Regions from separate parts of the Methylorubrum extorquens genome, predicted to be linked through region 1. Evidence: riboswitches for the same ligand, from Rfam matches in the RefSeq annotation. Region 1 holds a riboswitch; each other region holds the start of a gene.
The links. Region 1 has a riboswitch for cobalamin ahead of J2W78_RS22815 (TonB-dependent siderophore receptor). Riboswitches for the same ligand answer to the same signal wherever they lie in the genome.
Positions count from the first base shown of each region.

Region 1 (5,701 bases):
TTCCGTCGAGCGGCTGGGTCATCTTGGTTTTCTCCCTATTTCGACTTCGTTGTGGGTCGTCGTTGGAAAATCGAAAAATATTGTCGTCGGTAATATTGCTGAATGGCTTAGGCGCCTCGCTTCAGGCGCAGACGAGGGTGCCCAAAGCCTCTTCCAGCTCCGCCACGCGGCGGCGCAGGGAGCGCTCTTCCTGAAAGCGCTCGGTCTCGTCGCGGATGACCGCGGCGATGCCGGTGACCTCGCCCGCCGCGCCGTGCAACAGCGCGACGGTGAAGGCGATGGACAGGGCCCGCCCGTCCTTGTGCAGGGCCGGCACCTTGAGCAGCGACGTGCCGTAGCGGGTCTCGCCCGTGCGCATCGTCTTGGCGTAACCGTCCCAGTGGCGTCGGCGGTGACGCTCCGGGGTGATGAGGTCGAGGCTCTGCCCGAGCGCCTCGGCTTCCGAGAAGCCGAAGATCCGCTCCGCGGCCGGATTCCAGATGACGATCCGCCCGTCCGCGTCGGAGATCACCACCGCGTCGCCGATTGCCGCGACGAGCCCGGACGTGTCGAAGGTCTGCGATTGGGCCATCCGTTGCCCCCTTCCGCTGCCGGCTAGCCGTGAGGCCGCGCCGTGAGCAGAGAGCCGCGATGTCTGTCGAGTATGCCGCGTTCGGTCATGGCAGGCGTTGCCTCCTTGGCTTCCCGGGTCTCGGGCCTTCCGGATCGAGGTCGCTCTTTCCGGTAGCTCGCTATTGGCATTTGGTATACCAGATACGAATCTTAGGTCAAGGCACACTGCGGCGCTCGAACGAGATCGTGCAGCGGCGGGTTGATAGGCAGGTGAGGAGGCTGCGATGTCGGGCAAGCACAGCATTCGGATCCGGCAGATCGAGGCTTATGCCTTCCGGATCGATTTCGGCGAGAGCTTCGTTCCACTGCTGACGGACGAGCCGGAACCGATCGGTGGCGGCACCGGCCCCTCACCGGAGCAGGTGCTGATCGCCGCCGTGAGCAACTGCCTTTGCGCGAGCCTCGCCTTCGCGCTGGGCAAGTACCGGCAGGAGGGCGGCGGCGTGAGTGCCGAGGCGATCGGGCGCGTGGCCCGCAACGCGGAAGGCCGCCTGCGCCTCGTCGGGATCGAGGTCGATATCGCGCTCGGCGCGCCCGCCGCGTCGATGGATCGGCTCGACCGGGTGCTCGCTCAGTTCGAGCAGTTCTGCACCGTGTCCGAGAGCGTCAAGGCCGGTGTTCCGGTGGCGGTCGCGGTGCGCGACGGGCAGGGCAACCGCCTGAAATAGATAGGCCTGAAACAGACAGGGAGGAACGACCGATGAGCGAGACGCAGCGGGACGTGACGCAGATGGAGGTGGCACGCGAGCCGGAGGATCTGGCCCGGCTCTTCCACGAGCGGGCCAATGCCGGCGATGCGGAGGGGCTGGTCGCCCTGTACGAGCCGCAGGCCGTGGTGGCCGCGGGCGACATCGTGGCCACCGGCCACGACGAGATCCGCCGCTTCTACACGGATCTGCTCGCGCGCAAGTCGGACTTTCCCGAACCCGAGACCCTGCCGGCGATCCGCAACGGCGACCTCGCGCTGACCTTCGCGCGGCTGCCGAACGGAGCGCTTTCGGTCGAGTCGGCCCGCCGGCAATCGGACGGAACGTGGCGCTGGGCCATCGACCAACTCAAGCTCAAGCCCGTCGCCAAAGGCTGACGGGCTCACCGAGCCCCAAGTCAGAGGTTTCGAAAGGACGAGGCCTTTCGCGGGTCCAGGACAGAGCCCTGGTTGATGGGAAGCCGGGGCTCAGCCCCGGTATCCCGCCAAAGGGATGATCCCTTTTGGAAACCCGCTAGTCCGCGGAGGCCGAGCGGCGCGGCGTGGCGGTGCGCCGGCCCGCGAAGACGCCGGGGGCGGTGCCGGGCACCACGACCAGACGCCGGACCTGCCCGCTGAGATACGCCTGGAGGAAGCGGGTGTAGTTCCGGAACACGACGCAGCCGTTCGAGGCGCCGCTCGGGCCCAGCATGTAGGTGTGGGCGAGGATGCCGTCGCGCCCGTGGATGGCGGCCGAGCCGCCGACCGGGTTGAGGCGGATCGCCCGCACCCCGTGGAACAGGGCCTCGCGCTCCCGCAGATCGTAGACGCCGGGCGGGGTGGCGCCGCGCATCCGGACATGGACGTGGTCCGGGTTGTCCTGGGCGACGCCGAGGCCGGAATGGGCCTCCAGCACCTCGCCGCTCGGCAGCGTTACGGTGGCGGCGCTGATATCGTAGACGGCGACCCCCGGCTCGGAGACCGGGCCGGGCACGACGCGCCGCCGCGCCGCCGAATCGACCGCTCCGCTGTCGAGCCCGGCATAGGCCATCGCCTTGTCCGAGGCAGAGGCAGGCGCGGGCGCCGAGCCCGGCAGATCGAACATCTTCTCGAGGAAGTTGCGGTTGTCGGTAACGGCGGCGCTGAACACGCTGCGGGTCGGCTCGGTGGAGGCGCGCGCCGCGGATGCCGTGGCGATCCGAGGCGTCGCCGCCCGGGCGGTCTGCATGCGCGGCTCGTAGCGGAATTCGTCGGGCCGCCGCACCGGCAGTGGCACCGTGAGGGCGAGGCGGGCCGTCGGCGCAGCCGGGCGCGGCGTGACTGCGGGCGCGGCGTCGGCGGCTTGGTCCGCGGGGAGGGCGGCCAGGGTCGGGGCCGGCTCCGGCGCGGAAGGCTCCGAGGCGGGCGGCGCCCGGAAGGCGGAAGCCTGCGGGGTCCGCGGGACGAAGCCGCGTGACGCGGTGTCGAGAACGGGGGTGGGATCGAGCATCCAGGCCAGCGCGCCGGGCGCGGCCTGCACGGTCTCCGCCCCTTCGGTCTCGCCCGAGACCTGCGCGGTTTCCACGGGGGCAGGCGCGGCCCGATCCTGCGGTTGCAGCATCCCGGCGACCGCGAGACCGCCGAGGGCGGTCAACGCGAGCGCCGCGACAGGCGGGCGCCGGCGGCGGCGGATGACGGGCCGGGCGGAGCGGCTCTGGACGAGCTCAGCGATGTCCATTGCGGGCGGTACTCGACAACGCGGATCCCACACGGCCTCGCGCCGTCATCCCCGGCCTATCTGTGCCAGAATGACAAACGAGATGGCTTCGCCGATTAGGGAAGGATCAACCTTAAGCCTTCGTCATTGAACGGGATCTTGGTTAATCTTGCCTAAAGCTCGGTCCCGTCCTTCGAAAATCGTTCGATGCATCTTCTCGATGGCTGGTGCGCGCCACGAGGCGGTGAGGGGCCGGCCTCTCGACCCACCGCTAATTCGCGATCGACAGCCGACAACGAGGCCGATCGGACCGTCGCTATTGGCTCGTGTCCTCGCGTTCGAGCCGATGAAGAAAGCGCACCCGCCACGCGACTTGCTGCTGGACCCTTGTGCTCTGCGGGCCACAGACTGTGTGATGTTGTTACATTTCATTGTTCGGCATGTTGACCCTGCGCCGCATCGCAGCGAAGTTGCTGCGGCCAAGGTTCCCCCGGATGCATGTCCGAGGGCTAAGAGGGAATTCGGTAAGCCCGTCCGGGCGAGGCCGAAGCTGCCCCCGCAACTGTGAGCGGCGAGCCTCCGTCGCCGACGGTCACTGGTGCCCTGCACCGGGAAGGCCGAGATGGGGGCGCTGACCCGTGAGCCAGGAGACCTGCCTTGGCGCGACGATGTCCCCCGGGCGGGGTGCTCCGGCGGCGTGCCTGATCGGTGGGAGCGTTCCCTGCGCTCCCGGCGGGCACCCGCTCGGGCGCGCGTCCGAACAGCCAGAGCGCGCCTTGTGACAGTTCGGACGAGCCTCAACGCCATCGACGTCCCGATCCGGCGCCCGCATTGGATGCTCGCCGCGCTGCTCTGCGCCGGCCTGACCGTCCCGGAGGCGCGGGCGCAGGAATCGGTCACCCTGGAGGAGCTTGCGGTCGAAGGCGAAAGCCGGAGCCGGGGCGTCGGCAACGGCGCGCCCGATGGGCGGACGGCGGCGGCCGGCACGATCGGCCTGATCGGGCCGACGCCGGGCTACCGCGTCGACCGCGCGGTGAGCAGCACCAAGACCGATACGCCCCAGCGCGACGTGCCCCAAATCGTCACGGTCGCCCCGCGCGAGGTCATCACGGATCTCGCCGCCACCCGTGTCGATCGGGTCTTCAACTATACGCCGGGCGTGGCGCAGCAGAACAATTTCGGCGGCCTGTCCGTGTTCAGCTACGCCATCCGCGGCGTCACCACCTCCGAGATCTACAAGAACGGCTTTCCGCTCAACCGCGGCACGCCGCCCCCGCCCGACGCCCAGAACGTCGAGCGCGTCGAGGTGCTCAAAGGCCCCGGCGGCGGGCTGTTCGGGCGCAGCGATCCGGGCGGGCTCGTCAACATCATCACCAAGCAGCCAACCGTCGAGCGCTTCGTCGAGATGGGCGGGTTGTGGGACTCGTTCGGGCAGTTCCGCGGCACGGTCGATACCGGCGGCGCGCTGAACGAGGAGGGCACGCTCGCCTACCGCTTCAACCTCGCCGCCGGCCGCCAGGGCAGCTTCCGCGATTTCGTCGACAGCGACCGGCTGCTCGTCGCGCCCGTCCTGAGCTGGCAGATCACCCCGGACACGCGGATCACCGTCGAGACGGAGTTTCTGCGCAACCGCATCGTGTTCGACCGCGGCGTCATCGCCCTCAACGGGCGGCTTGGGCTCTTGCCGATCTCGCGGTTCCTCGGCGAGCCGGGCCAGAGCACCTATCAGACCAACAACACGATGCAGGTCCGCGTCGATCACCGCTTCAACGCCGATTGGCAGATGCGGCTCGCCACCCACTTCAACACCGGCACGCTGGAGGGCGAATCCGCCGAGATCCGCGCGATCGCGGCCGACAACCGCACCGTCTCGCGCGACCGCAACGTGCGCGATTACCGCTGGGACACGGCGATCGGCCAAGCCGAGGTGGTCGGGCGCTTCGACACCGCCGGCATCGGCCACACCATGCTGCTCGGCTTCGAGCGCGAGAGCACCGATAGCCGCGTGCTCTACCTGCGCTCGAACTTCCGCACGAGCCCCTACGCCATCGACATCTACGATCCGCGCTACGGCCAGCCGCTGCCGCCGATCACCATCCCACGCAACAACCTCGAACGGATCACCAACACCGCCCTCTACGCGCAGGACCAGATCGTCCTCACGCCCGAATGGAAGGCGCTGCTCGGCGTACGCTTCGACTTCTTCGAGCAGTCGTTCCGCGAGCGCATTCCGCGCTCCCAGGTCGATCAGACCTATTTCGCGGCAACCCCGCGGGCCGGCCTCGTCTACCAGCCGCTGCCCGAACTCTCCCTCTACGCCAATGTCGGCACGAGCTTCCGGCCCAATATCGGTCCCGATGCCGCCGCCGTCGCCGCCTCCGGGCCGTTCGCGCCGGAGACCGGCATCGGCTACGAGGTCGGGGCCAAGCTCGACCTCTATGGCGGTGCTCTGGCGCTCACCGGCACGGCCTTCCGGATCGACCGGGAGAACGTGTTGACGCCGGAAGCCAACGGAAGCGGCTCCTCCGTGGCGGTCGGCGGAGTGCGCAGCCAGGGCTTCGAGCTGACCGCTGCCGGCCAGATCACGCCGGAGATCAAGCTGCTGGCGGGCTACGTCTATGCGGAGGCCGTGGTCACCGAAGATCCGACCCTGCGGGTCGGCACGCCGCTCATCAACGTCCCGCGCCATTCGGGCAGCCTGCTCGCGG
Region 1 covers NZ_JALJXF010000001.1:4,893,763-4,899,463, forward strand. Annotated here, with positions in the region: gene frc (formyl-CoA transferase) at 1-22, opposite strand, end outside; gene J2W78_RS22795 (PAS domain-containing protein) at 122-571, opposite strand; gene J2W78_RS22800 (OsmC family protein) at 837-1,280, shown strand; gene J2W78_RS22805 (YybH family protein) at 1,313-1,696, shown strand; gene J2W78_RS22810 (tlde1 domain-containing protein) at 1,833-3,014, opposite strand; cobalamin riboswitch at 3,459-3,667, shown strand; gene J2W78_RS22815 (TonB-dependent siderophore receptor) at 3,829-5,701, shown strand, end outside.

Region 2 (5,701 bases), 1.5 Mb from region 1:
AGCCGATCCTCGGCGAAGACCGAAGCTTGGTTCGTGCGCGTGGCGTAGGCCGGGCTCGCCCGCCCTTCCGGCGGGAAGAAGCCGGGATCGTAGTTGTTCAGGGGCACGCTCGTCGGCGTTTCGGAGAAGGTGAAGTTGTTGGTGTGCCGGAAGCTCACGTGGTTCACGTCGAAGCCGGCCGAGAACGTGTTGGCTAACCCGAAAAGGGAACCGCGGAAGGTCGCGTCGAACCGATTCCCGACCTGTTCCTGGCTGTGGTAGATTTCAAGATAGTCGGAGCGGTCGACGAGGCCGGTTGTCGGGTTGAAGCGGTACTGCTCGACGTCGCGCCAATGCCGGCGGCTTTGAAGGCGGTAGGCGGTGTTGCGCACCGTCACGTCGGCCGAGGGGGTCCACTCCGTCCGGAACTGCGTCCAGTTGTCGGTCCAGGCGATCTTCGAATCGCGGACGTTGTAGTTGTTGAAGCGGATGGCGTCGGGGACACGCCCGTTCACCAGCGGCGAGCCCCAGTAGCGGGTGGGCTCCTGGTAGCCGAGATCGTGGCTGAGCGTGAAGGCCAGATCCGGATTCGCCTGGAGCGTCAGTGCGCCCGAGACCGCGAGGTTGCGGAAGTCGCCCTCCGGCGTGATCCAGCCGTCGGCACGGTTGCCGCTGACATTGAGGCGGTAGGCGAGCGACTCGCCGATCGGCCCGGTCGAGTCGACCGCCGCGCGGGCGATGCCGTCCTCACCGAGACCGAAGCGCGCGACGTTGAGCGGCGTGAACAGCGGCTTCTTCGAGACGACGTTGACGATGCCGCCGATGGCCCCGTCCCCGTAGAGAACCGAGGCCGGCCCGCGCAGCACCTCGATCCGTTCCACGTTCCACGTGTCGAACGGGAAGGTAACGGTGTTGGCGCCGACGTAGAGCCGGGTGCCGTCGAACAGCGTCTGGATCGAATTCTGACCGGCAAAGCCGCGGGCGGTGAAGAAGCCGAGTCCATTGCCCGGCGAGCCGAAGGCCGTGATGCCGGTGCCGTTCTGCGACACGGCTTCCAGCACGCTGGTCTGACCGCGCAGACGGATCGTCTCGCCCGAGATGATGTCGAGGCTTGCCGGTGTTTCCAGCGGCGTGAGACCGAGACGGCTCGCCGAGCGCGATGGCGTGCGCAGGTTGAGGCCGACGGGCGAGGACTGCGTCAGACTCGGCGTCCGCAGGGCCGCGGCGGCCTCCGCTCCGACGGCGTCGGCCGGCGCGTTGGCGGGCAAGCCGATCCCGGTACCGCCTTGCACCGCGATCTCATCGAGATGCGTCAGCAGTGCCTGAGCCCGAACCGGGCCGGACAGTGTGAGCGGGAGGGCGGCGACGGCGGACAGAAGAGACCAGCCGCAGGAGCGGCGGTGAAGGGGGGACATGATGGAAACGAGGCCTCGGCAGCAACGGTGGCACGTCACCGCGACCGAGGCCGATCCGCTGCGGGCCACGAGCCTTCAGCGTCTCGACACCTGCTGGGACACCCCGCCCGGCATGGCTCGCGTGTGACCACGGCTGACGGCAGGTCTCCTGGCTCACGGGTCGTTGTCCCCCATCGTCTTCCCAGGCGAGGCATGCCCAGTGACGTGGTGATGGAGGGCTCTCCGCTCACAGTTGCGGGGGCAGCCGCGGGATCTGGCTCGAAAGCCCTCCACCGCGTTCCCTTTTGATCCCTTGCGGGAACCGTCAACGGTCAAGCTATCGCCAAGGCTGCGCATCGGTCAATGCGCCCGTCGCCCGGGGTGCCCCGTTGCGAGGGGCGATCCACAATCGCGGATCGGGCCTGTGCGCAGGGGCGCATGGCAGCCAAAAAGAAAAAAGGCCGCCCCGAAGGACGGCCCGAAGTCTAGGGAGGAAACGCCCAAGAAGGGCTGCAGGACCGCGACGCCATCGCGATCCGGCATGGCCATGATTTCTCAGGTTGCAGTGCACAAAGCAATCGCCGACGCGTCGGATCGGGCATGCATTTGTCGCATATGTTCGGCTCCGATCTCATCAGCTCAGGCGGAGCCATTCGGCTGCCCAAGGGTTTCGGTGCTCCGAATGCCCGCTCATGGATGCCAGATATGCCCCGTTGGATGTTCGTGTTCCCCGTCGCGCTGATGATCCTTGCGGGGCTAGTCGTCTTCGCCTTCACGCTGACCGGCCCGACCGACAGCCAGAACACCCACGCTCCCGAGACCGGACAGACCCGCTGACATCGCCGATTCCCGGAATGCGCCGTCCCCTGATCGATTTCGGCCTGCAAATTGCGAAGTTTGCGCGGTCACAATCGTGCGGTGGGGTTCTCCATGCGAGTCGAATGCGTTTTCATCCTGAGCGGCCTTCTGCTCCCGAGCGGCGCTCACGCATTCGAAGCGCATGCGGACGCAGCGGCCTTCGCCGCCGCGGCCCGTCACCATGTCGGTGAACGCGTCACGCTCGATCATTGCCACCTCGTCCACGCGACCGACGACGAGATCACCTGCATCGGCCTGTTGCCGGAGGATGCAGCGGGCAATATCCGCTTGGCCGGCAAGCTTCTGATCCGGATCGCGGCCGCGGAGACGCAAGGCCGCACACGTGCCCTCGAACTGTGCGCCGGTGGCGCTCTCGGCGAAGCCTGCGAGGTGAGCGTGGCGGGCGAGGTGTTCGATGCCTCTCCTTCGTTCGGGCTCGGCGAAGCCCATCTGATGGGACTGCGCGAAGCGACGATCTGCTGGCCTGACTGAATCCGGAGAAGCGCTGCCGAGCTTGATCTTGATAGAACGGTGCTCGCGAGAACCGATAGTGAGCCAGCTTCCGGCGGTGGATCGGCATGAACCCTCAGGGGTCTAGTGCGTTCCAGCTCCAAGGGAGTTTGCCGATGATCACACGTCTCTCGTTTGCCGCGGTTCTGGTCGCGGCCCTCGCCACATCCGCTGCCGCCCAAGGGCCGGCGCAGACCGGTACCGGTGGTGGTCCGACCTCGACCATCTACGCACCGAACACCTCGGCCGTCGGTCAGACCATGCCGCCTCCCGGGGCGGGCGGTGCGACTCGTGGCTCGGGAAATCCCGATCGCGAGAACGCCATGGAGAAGAAGAACGACAAGATCGACACCGGGATCTGCATCGGCTGCGATAAGTAGATCCGGCGAACCGAGACGCAGCCTCCCGAGCGCCGCGCCAGGGTCACTCCGACCAGCGTAGCGCGGCGGCGGCGGCCAGGGTGCCGACCACCGCCGCGATCAGGCTCAAGGCGGCCAGCACCGTCAACGGGGTCGTGAACGGCACCGTGCCGCCCACGGCAGCCTCGGCCGCTGAGACCCCGAAGATCAGAGTCGGCACCATCAGCGGCAGTACGATAATGGCCAGGATCAGGCCGCCCCGACGGATGGTGGCGGTCAACGCCGCGCCGACGGCGCCGATGAAGGCCAGGGCCGGCGTGCCCAGGGCAAGCGTCAGGGCCGTGGCACCCATGGCCTTCGGGGAGAGTGCCACCAGCAGGCCGAACAGCGGAGAAGCGAGCGCCAGAGGCAGACCAGTGGTGAGCCAGGAGGCCAGAACCTTGGCCAGCACCACCAGCTCCAGCGGCACCGCGGCGGCGGTCATCAGGTCGAGGGAGCCATCCTCCTCGTCCGACTGAAACAACCGGTCGAGACCGATCAGGGTTGCAAGCACTGCCGACAGCCAGAGAATCGCGGGGCCGATCCGCGACAGCAGGTTCATGTCGGGGCCCAGCGCGAAGGGCACCAGCACCACGATCATCAGGAAGAAAACGAGCGACAGCGCGCCCGAGCCCCCGACCCGGGCGGCCAGTTTCAGATCGCGGGCGAGGAGGGCGGAGAAGGCACGGATCACAGCCAATCCTCTGCCTGGTACGCCGCCTCGGAGACAGCGTCGGATGTCGCTAAGGCGATGCGCAGCTCGCGGGCATCTTCCAAGCCGAGGGCTTGGTGCGTTGCAGCAACCACGAGCCCGCCTTCGGCCCGGTGGCGTCCCATCAGTCCGGCGAGAACACCCTGCGATGCGAGGTCCAGGGCGGCAGTCGGCTCGTCGAGCAGCCAGAGCGGGCGGCGGCAGACGAGGAGGCGCGCCAGCGCCACCCGGCGCCGCTGCCCTGCTGAGAGATAGCCGACCGGCAAGCGCGCCACGTGCGGCAGGCCCATCGCCTCCAGGGCCGCCTTCGGGGAGGCCGCGGGACTGCCGAGCAGGTCGCGGGCGAATTCGAGATTCTCGGCGGCCGTCAGCGCCGATTTCAATCCGTCCCTGTGCCCGACCACGTGGAGGCATTCCGGCAGGTTCGCCTCGCCGATGCCCTCGGCGCGGATCGTGCCGGTATCGGGCTTGAGGCGGCCGGACAGCATCGTGAGCAGGCTCGATTTGCCTGCGCCGTTGCGCCCGGTGACCATCAAGCCTTCGCCGGGTCCAAGCGCGAAGGAAAGGCCGGAAAAAATGCGGCGTCCGGAGCGGCGACAGGCCAGATTCTCGACGATCAACCGCACGGATCGGCCTTCGATGAGGTTGAGGTCCGCACGCTTCGTCTCGATCCTGCCTGTCTGATCTCCTCGCCTTGCGCGAGGTGACACCGGGACATCTCGCGAGCGGAGAGGTCGGTCTCGTGCGGCCTATAGCGGATCGTTCGACGGCGCGCGAACCGCTCCGGTCGCCGACGGATTGATTCGGTGATACCGGATGGCAGTTTCGCAGGATGGCCGACCATGGGTGCCGAGACATGCTCGGGCTCCACCTGACACGTCCGGAGAGGCTTTTGCCTGCGATCCCGTCGCCGGACGCACACAATCGGAGGCCCGACTCGCACGCCTGACTCTGGATCAACGCGAGACGTTCTGGGACGCGGTACACCGCTGCCACGGCTTAGCCGCGGATGGGAGTCGGGCGCATCGGCAGGGCGGGACCGCGATATCAGTCGCGAGCCTGTGTCATCGGACCAGTAGCGGCCAATTTCGAAACGTTCTATAGACCGGCCCAGGCTGCGCCGCGCGATCATTCCAGGGCGTCCAAATCGCCCCTCGCGCACCATCCTGAGTGTCATTCGCGGGCCTCCCGGCCGCCGGGAGTTTCCCGAGGGCACTCGCTACCCGGGCACCCCCGGGGCGGCGCGCGCTCCTTGGAGCGCCTTTCGGCCGAACACCTCTCGTGGCGCAGGTTATGCCTGCTCCGTGTTCGCTAACGCCAGCTCAGGACCCGACTCGCCGTGGCATCCCTCGACAGCTTCAAGGCTCGCCAAACGCTTCAAGCAGGCGGCAAGACCTACACCTACTACTCGATTCCCGAGGCGGAGAAGAATGGCTTAGCCGATTCGACCGCCCTTCCGTTCTCGATGAAGGTCATCGTCGAGAACCTCCTGCGCTTCGAGGACGACCGCTCGGTCAAGCGGGCGGATATCGAGGCCGCCGTCGCGTGGCTCGGCAACCAGGGCAAGGCTGAGACCGAGATCGCCTTCCGCCCCTCCCGCGTGCTGATGCAGGACTTCACCGGCGTGCCGGCGGTGGTCGATCTCGCCGCGATGCGTGACGCCATGGTGGCGCTTGGCGGCGACCCGCAAAAGATCAACCCGCTGGTGCCGGTCGATCTCGTCATCGACCACTCGGTGATCGTGGACGAGTTCGGCACCCCGAAGGCGCTCGGCGACAACGTCGCCCTCGAATACGCCCGCAACGGCGAGCGCTACACCTTCCTGAAATGGGGCCAGTCGGCGTTCGACA
Region 2 covers NZ_JALJXF010000001.1:3,349,381-3,355,081, reverse strand. Annotated here, with positions in the region: gene J2W78_RS15845 (TonB-dependent receptor) at 1-1,394, opposite strand, end outside; cobalamin riboswitch at 1,516-1,715, opposite strand; gene J2W78_RS24755 (hypothetical protein) at 2,079-2,210, shown strand; gene J2W78_RS15840 (hypothetical protein) at 2,304-2,723, shown strand; gene J2W78_RS15835 (hypothetical protein) at 2,858-3,121, shown strand; gene ccmB (heme exporter protein CcmB) at 3,165-3,833, opposite strand; gene ccmA (heme ABC exporter ATP-binding protein CcmA) at 3,830-4,477, opposite strand; gene acnA (aconitate hydratase AcnA) at 5,191-5,701, shown strand, end outside.
Region 2: another riboswitch for cobalamin. It lies ahead of J2W78_RS15845 (TonB-dependent receptor); the one in region 1 lies ahead of J2W78_RS22815 (TonB-dependent siderophore receptor).

Region 3 (5,701 bases), 480 kb from region 1:
CGGGACCGAAGGCGCGGCAGGTCAGCCTCCTGCGCCGGTTCGTCCCGGCGGGCGCCTTCGACAAGGCCCTTCGTAAGGAAATGCAGCTTCCGCCGATGTCCTGAATACTCGCAACGGTCAGGCTCACGTTCGACAGGCGGGCACCCGTCCTCGGACTTGAATTGCCTCTGCGGCGCCTCTTGTTCGTGGTCGAAACGAAGCTCAGTGCCACTGAGGCGCTCGGAAACTCCAGATCAAGCCGATTCAGGTGCGGATGAACGTGCGTCTGTACGAGGCGTCCGGCCCGACCACCTCAACGCAGGGGATCGATGCCTGCCGAGGAACGCTGGTCCTGGCGCAGGGCAAGCGCGAACGGGGTGAACGACGGACTGACCGTGCCCACCCCGTTCCCATAGCTGACGCCGAGCCATCGAGAGGGGCGTCTTCCCTGGTGCCCCCCAGTCAGCTTGCCGGATTGCGCGCCGTGACGATCCACGCGGCGGCGTCCATCATCACTGACCGCTCGCTGGCGCGGCCCGCGAAGGCGGCACGAACCGCGGCCAAGGCGCGGGCGCGGATGTCGTCGGGCTGATCAGCGAGTGCGCGTGCCAGCGGGCCGACCTCGAACGTCATCTCCACCGCGTCGTCGATTGCCGCGTCCCGCGTCTCGCCCTCGCCGAACGGGACGGAAGCATCGAAGGGCGCGATATCGATATCGGTGAAGCCGGCCGCCGACAGGATGCGCTCCACCCGCCCGCGGTCGCCGAACGCGAAAGGGCTAGGTGCCTCGGGATCGGGCCGCGCAGTCGGCGGGACGATGTCGTTGATCGCGCTCATCGGGAGGCGCACCCAATCGTTCTCGGCCGCGCCGCGCCAACAGACGAAGGCGACCCGGCCGCCCGGCCGGAGCGCGCGGCGCAGATGCTCGAACGTCCCTATCGGATCGTCGAAGAACATCACCCCGAACCGCGAGAACAGGATGTCGAACGCGCCCTCGGGCAGCGCGACGCTGCCGGCGTCGGCCAGCTGGAACATGGCCGGCATATCCCTTGGCGCGAGGGCGCGAGCTCTGCCGATCAGCGGTTCGGATATGTCCACGCCCAGCACGTGCCCCTTCGCGCCGACACGGGCGGCCAGAGCGAAACTCGATGCGCCAGCGCCGCAGCCGACGTCGAGCACGTGCTCGCCCGCCGCGGGCGCGGCGGCTTCGAGAGCGGCCTTACCGAACGGAGCCAGCATGGCTTCGAGCCGGGCTTGGTAAGCGACCCAGCGCCCCCCGTCCTGACCCTTCCAATCGGCGGCCTGAACGGCATCTCGCTCCGCCATGTCAAACCCTTCTCGAAAAATAAATTGCGTTCAAAATTTATATTCTTATAAAGTCGGCGAACGCAAGCCAAAGGGGAAGGCCGCCGAAGCGGTCGCGCGCCAGACTTGGCCCCCCCGCCATTCGCGACGCGGAGCTCATCACCATGGATGATGTGATCATCATCGGCGGCAGCTTTGCCGGCCTCGCCGGCGCCCTGCAGCTCGGCCGTGCCCGCCGCAAGGTCACCGTTCTCGACACCGGCCTGCCGCGTAACCGCTTCGCTGGCCATTCGCACGGCCTGCTCGGCCACGACCACAAGCCACCATCGGACATCCTGGCCGAGGCGCGCCGGCAGTTGGCGCGCTACCCCACGATCAGGCTGGTCAGCGCGCGGGCCGACAGCGTTTCCGGAGCCATCGACGATTTTTCCGTCCTGACCGGCGATGGCGAAAGCCTCGGGGCGCGCCGCCTGATCCTGAGCTATGGCGTCGCCGATCAAATGCCCGCTGTCCCGGGCTTTGCCGAAGGCTGGGGCAAGTCCATCGTGCCATGCCCCTATTGCGACGGCTTCGAGGTCGCGGGCCGGCACTGGGGCCTTGTCTGGTCCGGGCCCCAGTCGAACAACTTTGCCAAGCTGTATCGCGATTGGACCGACACGTTGACGCTCTTCGCCGACGGTCACGACATCAAGCCCGACATCCGCGCCAGTCTGGCGAGCCGCAACGTACCTGTCGTGGATGGCCGGATCGTCGAGGTCGTGAATCACGGGGGCGATGCTGCCGGCGTCATTGTCGACACCGGCCTCCATGTCCCGGTCGACATCCTGTTCGCGCATCCTCGCAACAAGCCCTCGGCACGCCTGCATGAAACACTGGGCCTCGCCACGGTCGACACGCCCGGCGGCATCGCCCTCAAGGTCGACGAGCGCCGCGAAACCAACGTGCCCGGCATCTACGCCGCCGGTGACCTCGCCACCCCCGGAATGCCCTCAGTCACCCAGGCATCATCGCAAGGTGCGATGGCGGGCATCTTCGCCCAGCAATCGATGGTGGTTTGAGAGCGGCGGTGGATGCCGCTTAAACCCCGCTGCCCACCCGAAGCCTGTTGCCAAACTCCAGGAGTCTCGCACCGCTTCCTGCGACCGGGTGGTGTGCGCCGCCATCCACCGCGGCAGCAGCTTTCGATGCGTGCGGCTACTCTTCTTGTGTAAGCAGACCTTCGTGAGATCGGATGCAGAGGTCCGCCAATGGCGCGAAGCCGTCGTTCAGCGGGTGGATGCTGTTCGGCACGAAGACGGAGGAAGTCCGGGCTTCGATTTCATTGACTCGACGCGCGGCCCTGAAATAACACTCGCTTGACGGTTCCCCTCGGGGATCAAAAGGGAACGCGGTGAGGGCGAAAGCTCAATGCCGCGGCTGCCCCCGCAACTGTAAGCGGCGAGCCTTCCGCCACCATGTCACTGGGCAGCCTCGCCCGGGAAGACGGTGAGAGGGCAGCGACCCGCGAGCCAGGAGACCTGCCGTCAGTCGTGGTCACACGCGAAACGCGTCGGGCGGGGTGTCCTGGCGGGTGTCGAAGCGGCGTGATCCCATCGGGACGCGAGCGCCGAGGCCTCGTTCGCGGTGACGTGCCACTGCCGTTGCCCGAGGCCCTGTCGCCGTGCCCCATCTCTGCCGATCCGCGCTTCGCGGAGCGCTGGCTTTGTCCTGCGCCCTTCCCATCCTCGCCTGCGCTCCCGCCGCGGCCCAGCAAACCGCCGCCCCCTTCGCTGCCGCCCCGGCCGGCGTCGAGACCACCCTCGACGAAATCTCGGTCGCGGCGACCGGCGTGCCGACACCGACCGCCCAGGTGGGATCGAGCGTGACCGTGCTGACCGAGCGGACACTCGAACAGCAGCAGCGCCGCACCGTGCCGGACGCGCTCCAGCAGGTGCCGGGCCTCAACGTCGTTCAGACGGGTGGTCCCGGCGGCCAGACCTCCGTCTTCATCCGAGGCGCCAACTCCAACCACACCAAGGTGCTGATCGATGGCATCGACGCGACCGACCCGTCGAACGGCAACGGGTCGTTCGACTTCGGCCAACTCCTGACGGACGACCTCGCGCGCATCGAGGTGCTGCGCGGCCCCCAGAGCGGCCTCTACGGCTCGGACGCCATCGGCGGCGTGATTTCCTTCACGACCAAGCGCGGCGAGGGGCCGGCGCGGGCGTCGCTGCGCCTGGAGGGCGGCTCGTTCGGGACCTTCAACCAGTCGGGTCGGATCAGCGGTGCCGAGAACGGCTTCGACTACTCGGTCTCGGTCGCCCATTTCCGGGCGGCCGCAACCCCCGTCACGCCGCCCGACCTCGTGCCGTTCGGGCGCCCGATCCATCCGAACTTCTACGACAACGAGACCGTCTCGGCGAAGTTCGGCTACCAGTTCACCGACACGTTCCGCATCAACTCGGTCACGCGCTTCATCAACTCACGGCTGCTGCTGACCGGCGACGACTTCAGCACCTTCCCGGCGGCACCCGCGGCCTTCCGCAGCGAGGCGGCGGTCCAGCAAATCTTCACCCGCAACGAGGCCGAGTGGACGCCGTTCGCCGGCTTCCACAACATCCTCGCCATCAACTACTCGAACCTGTTCAACCGGCAGCAGGGGCCTCTCGATCCGCTGGCGACACCCGACGGGACCACGGGCTTGGGCGAACGGACACGCTTTGAGTATCGCGGCGACTATCTGCTCTCACCCGGCAACATCGTGTTGTTCGGCGCCCAGCGGGACGAGGAGAGCCTGTTCACGACCTCGCCGGGCTCCGTTCCCGACTCCTTGCGGGCGAGGAACGGCAACACCGCGGGTTACGGCGAGGTGCAGCTCACGCCGTTCAACCGCGCCTTCCTCGTCGCCAATCTCCGCCATGACGAGAACGACCAGTTCGGCCCGGCCACCACATTCCGGGTCGCACCGAGTTACATCTTGCCGTTCACGGACACGCGCCTGAAGGGCAGCGTCGGGACGGGCTTCAAGGCGCCGACGCTGAGCCAACTCTACCAGAGCTTCCCGGCGTTCAACTTCTTCGCCAACCCGAACCTCAAGCCCGAGGAGAGCCTCGGCTACGATGCGGGCTTCGAGCAGCCGCTCGGCGACCGGGTTCTGGTCGGAGCCACCTATTACCGCAACGACTTCACCAACCTCATCAACACCAACGCGAGCTTCACCTCGAACGAGAACGTCGGCAAGGCCGTATCCTACGGTGCGGAGGCGTTCGCCTCGGTCCGGTTCACGGAGACGCTGTCGGGCCGCGTCGATTACACCAACACGGTCACCAAGAACGAGATCACCAACCAGGAGCTTCTGCGCCGACCGCGACACAAGGGCAGCGCCACGGCGTTCTGGAACCCTTCGCCGGGCCTGAGCTTCAGCGGCACGGTGATCGTGCTCGGTTCCTTCGTCGACGGCAACCGGGACTTCTCCGTTCCACGCCTGAAGAACCCTGGCTTCACCCTCGTCAACCTCGCGGTCAACTACGATGTCAGCGAGACGGTCAGCGTGTTCGGGCGCATCGATAACCTGTTCGACCGTCGCTACGAGAATCCGACGGGGTTCCTCGGGCCGGGGCTCGCCGTCTACGGCGGCGTGCGCCTGACCAGCTTCTGAGGTGACGATGCCGTCACGAGCCGTGACCTTTCTGTCGGCGGTCCTGGCCGCCGTGCCCGCGGCCCAGGCCGCCGGCATGGCCGAGGCGCCGGTGCGCGTGGTCTCGATGAACCTGTGCGCGGACGAGCTCGTCCTGCGGCTCGCCGACCGCGACCAGGTGCTGGCCGTCACCTATCTCGCCGGCGACCCACGCGGATCGACGGTCTCAGCCGAGGCCGCCGGAGTTCCGGTGACGCGCGGCCTTACCGAGGAGGTTGTCGCGCTCCGGCCAGACCTCGTCATCGCGGGCGCCTTCACGACGCGCGCGACCGTCGGCATGCTCAAGCGCGTCGGCTCGCCCGTGCTCGAACTCGGCGTGCCGACCGACCTCGACGGCGTGCGTTCCCAGATCCGGCAGGTCGCGCGAGCGCTCGGGCACCCCGAGCGGGGGGAGGCCTTGGTCGCAGACCTCGATGCCAGGCTCGCGTCGGTTACCCCATCGACACGGCCGTTGCGGGCCCTCGTCATGCGCCCGAACGCCTTCACGGTCGCGCCCGGCGGCCTTGGCGACGCGCTCATCCGCGCCGCCGGCCTCGTGAACATGGCTGCCGAGATGGGCCGCGACCGGTTCGGGCAGGTGCCGCTCGAAGCCGCCGCGCTCGCGAACGCCGACCTGATCGTGACCGACGAGGGAACGCCGGGCATGCCTTCGCTCGCCGACACGCTTCTGCACCATCCCGTCTTCCGGGCTCTCGCGCGCAGGGGTCGGACCGTCTCCATCCCGAACCGCTTCTGGAC
Region 3 covers NZ_JALJXF010000001.1:4,416,893-4,422,593, forward strand. Annotated here, with positions in the region: gene J2W78_RS20600 (oxidoreductase) at 1-104, shown strand, start outside; gene J2W78_RS20605 (class I SAM-dependent methyltransferase) at 442-1,305, opposite strand; gene J2W78_RS20610 (NAD(P)/FAD-dependent oxidoreductase) at 1,449-2,342, shown strand; cobalamin riboswitch at 2,627-2,823, shown strand; gene J2W78_RS20615 (TonB-dependent receptor plug domain-containing protein) at 2,945-4,924, shown strand; gene J2W78_RS20620 (ABC transporter substrate-binding protein) at 4,932-5,701, shown strand, end outside.
Region 3: another riboswitch for cobalamin. It lies ahead of J2W78_RS20615 (TonB-dependent receptor plug domain-containing protein); the one in region 1 lies ahead of J2W78_RS22815 (TonB-dependent siderophore receptor).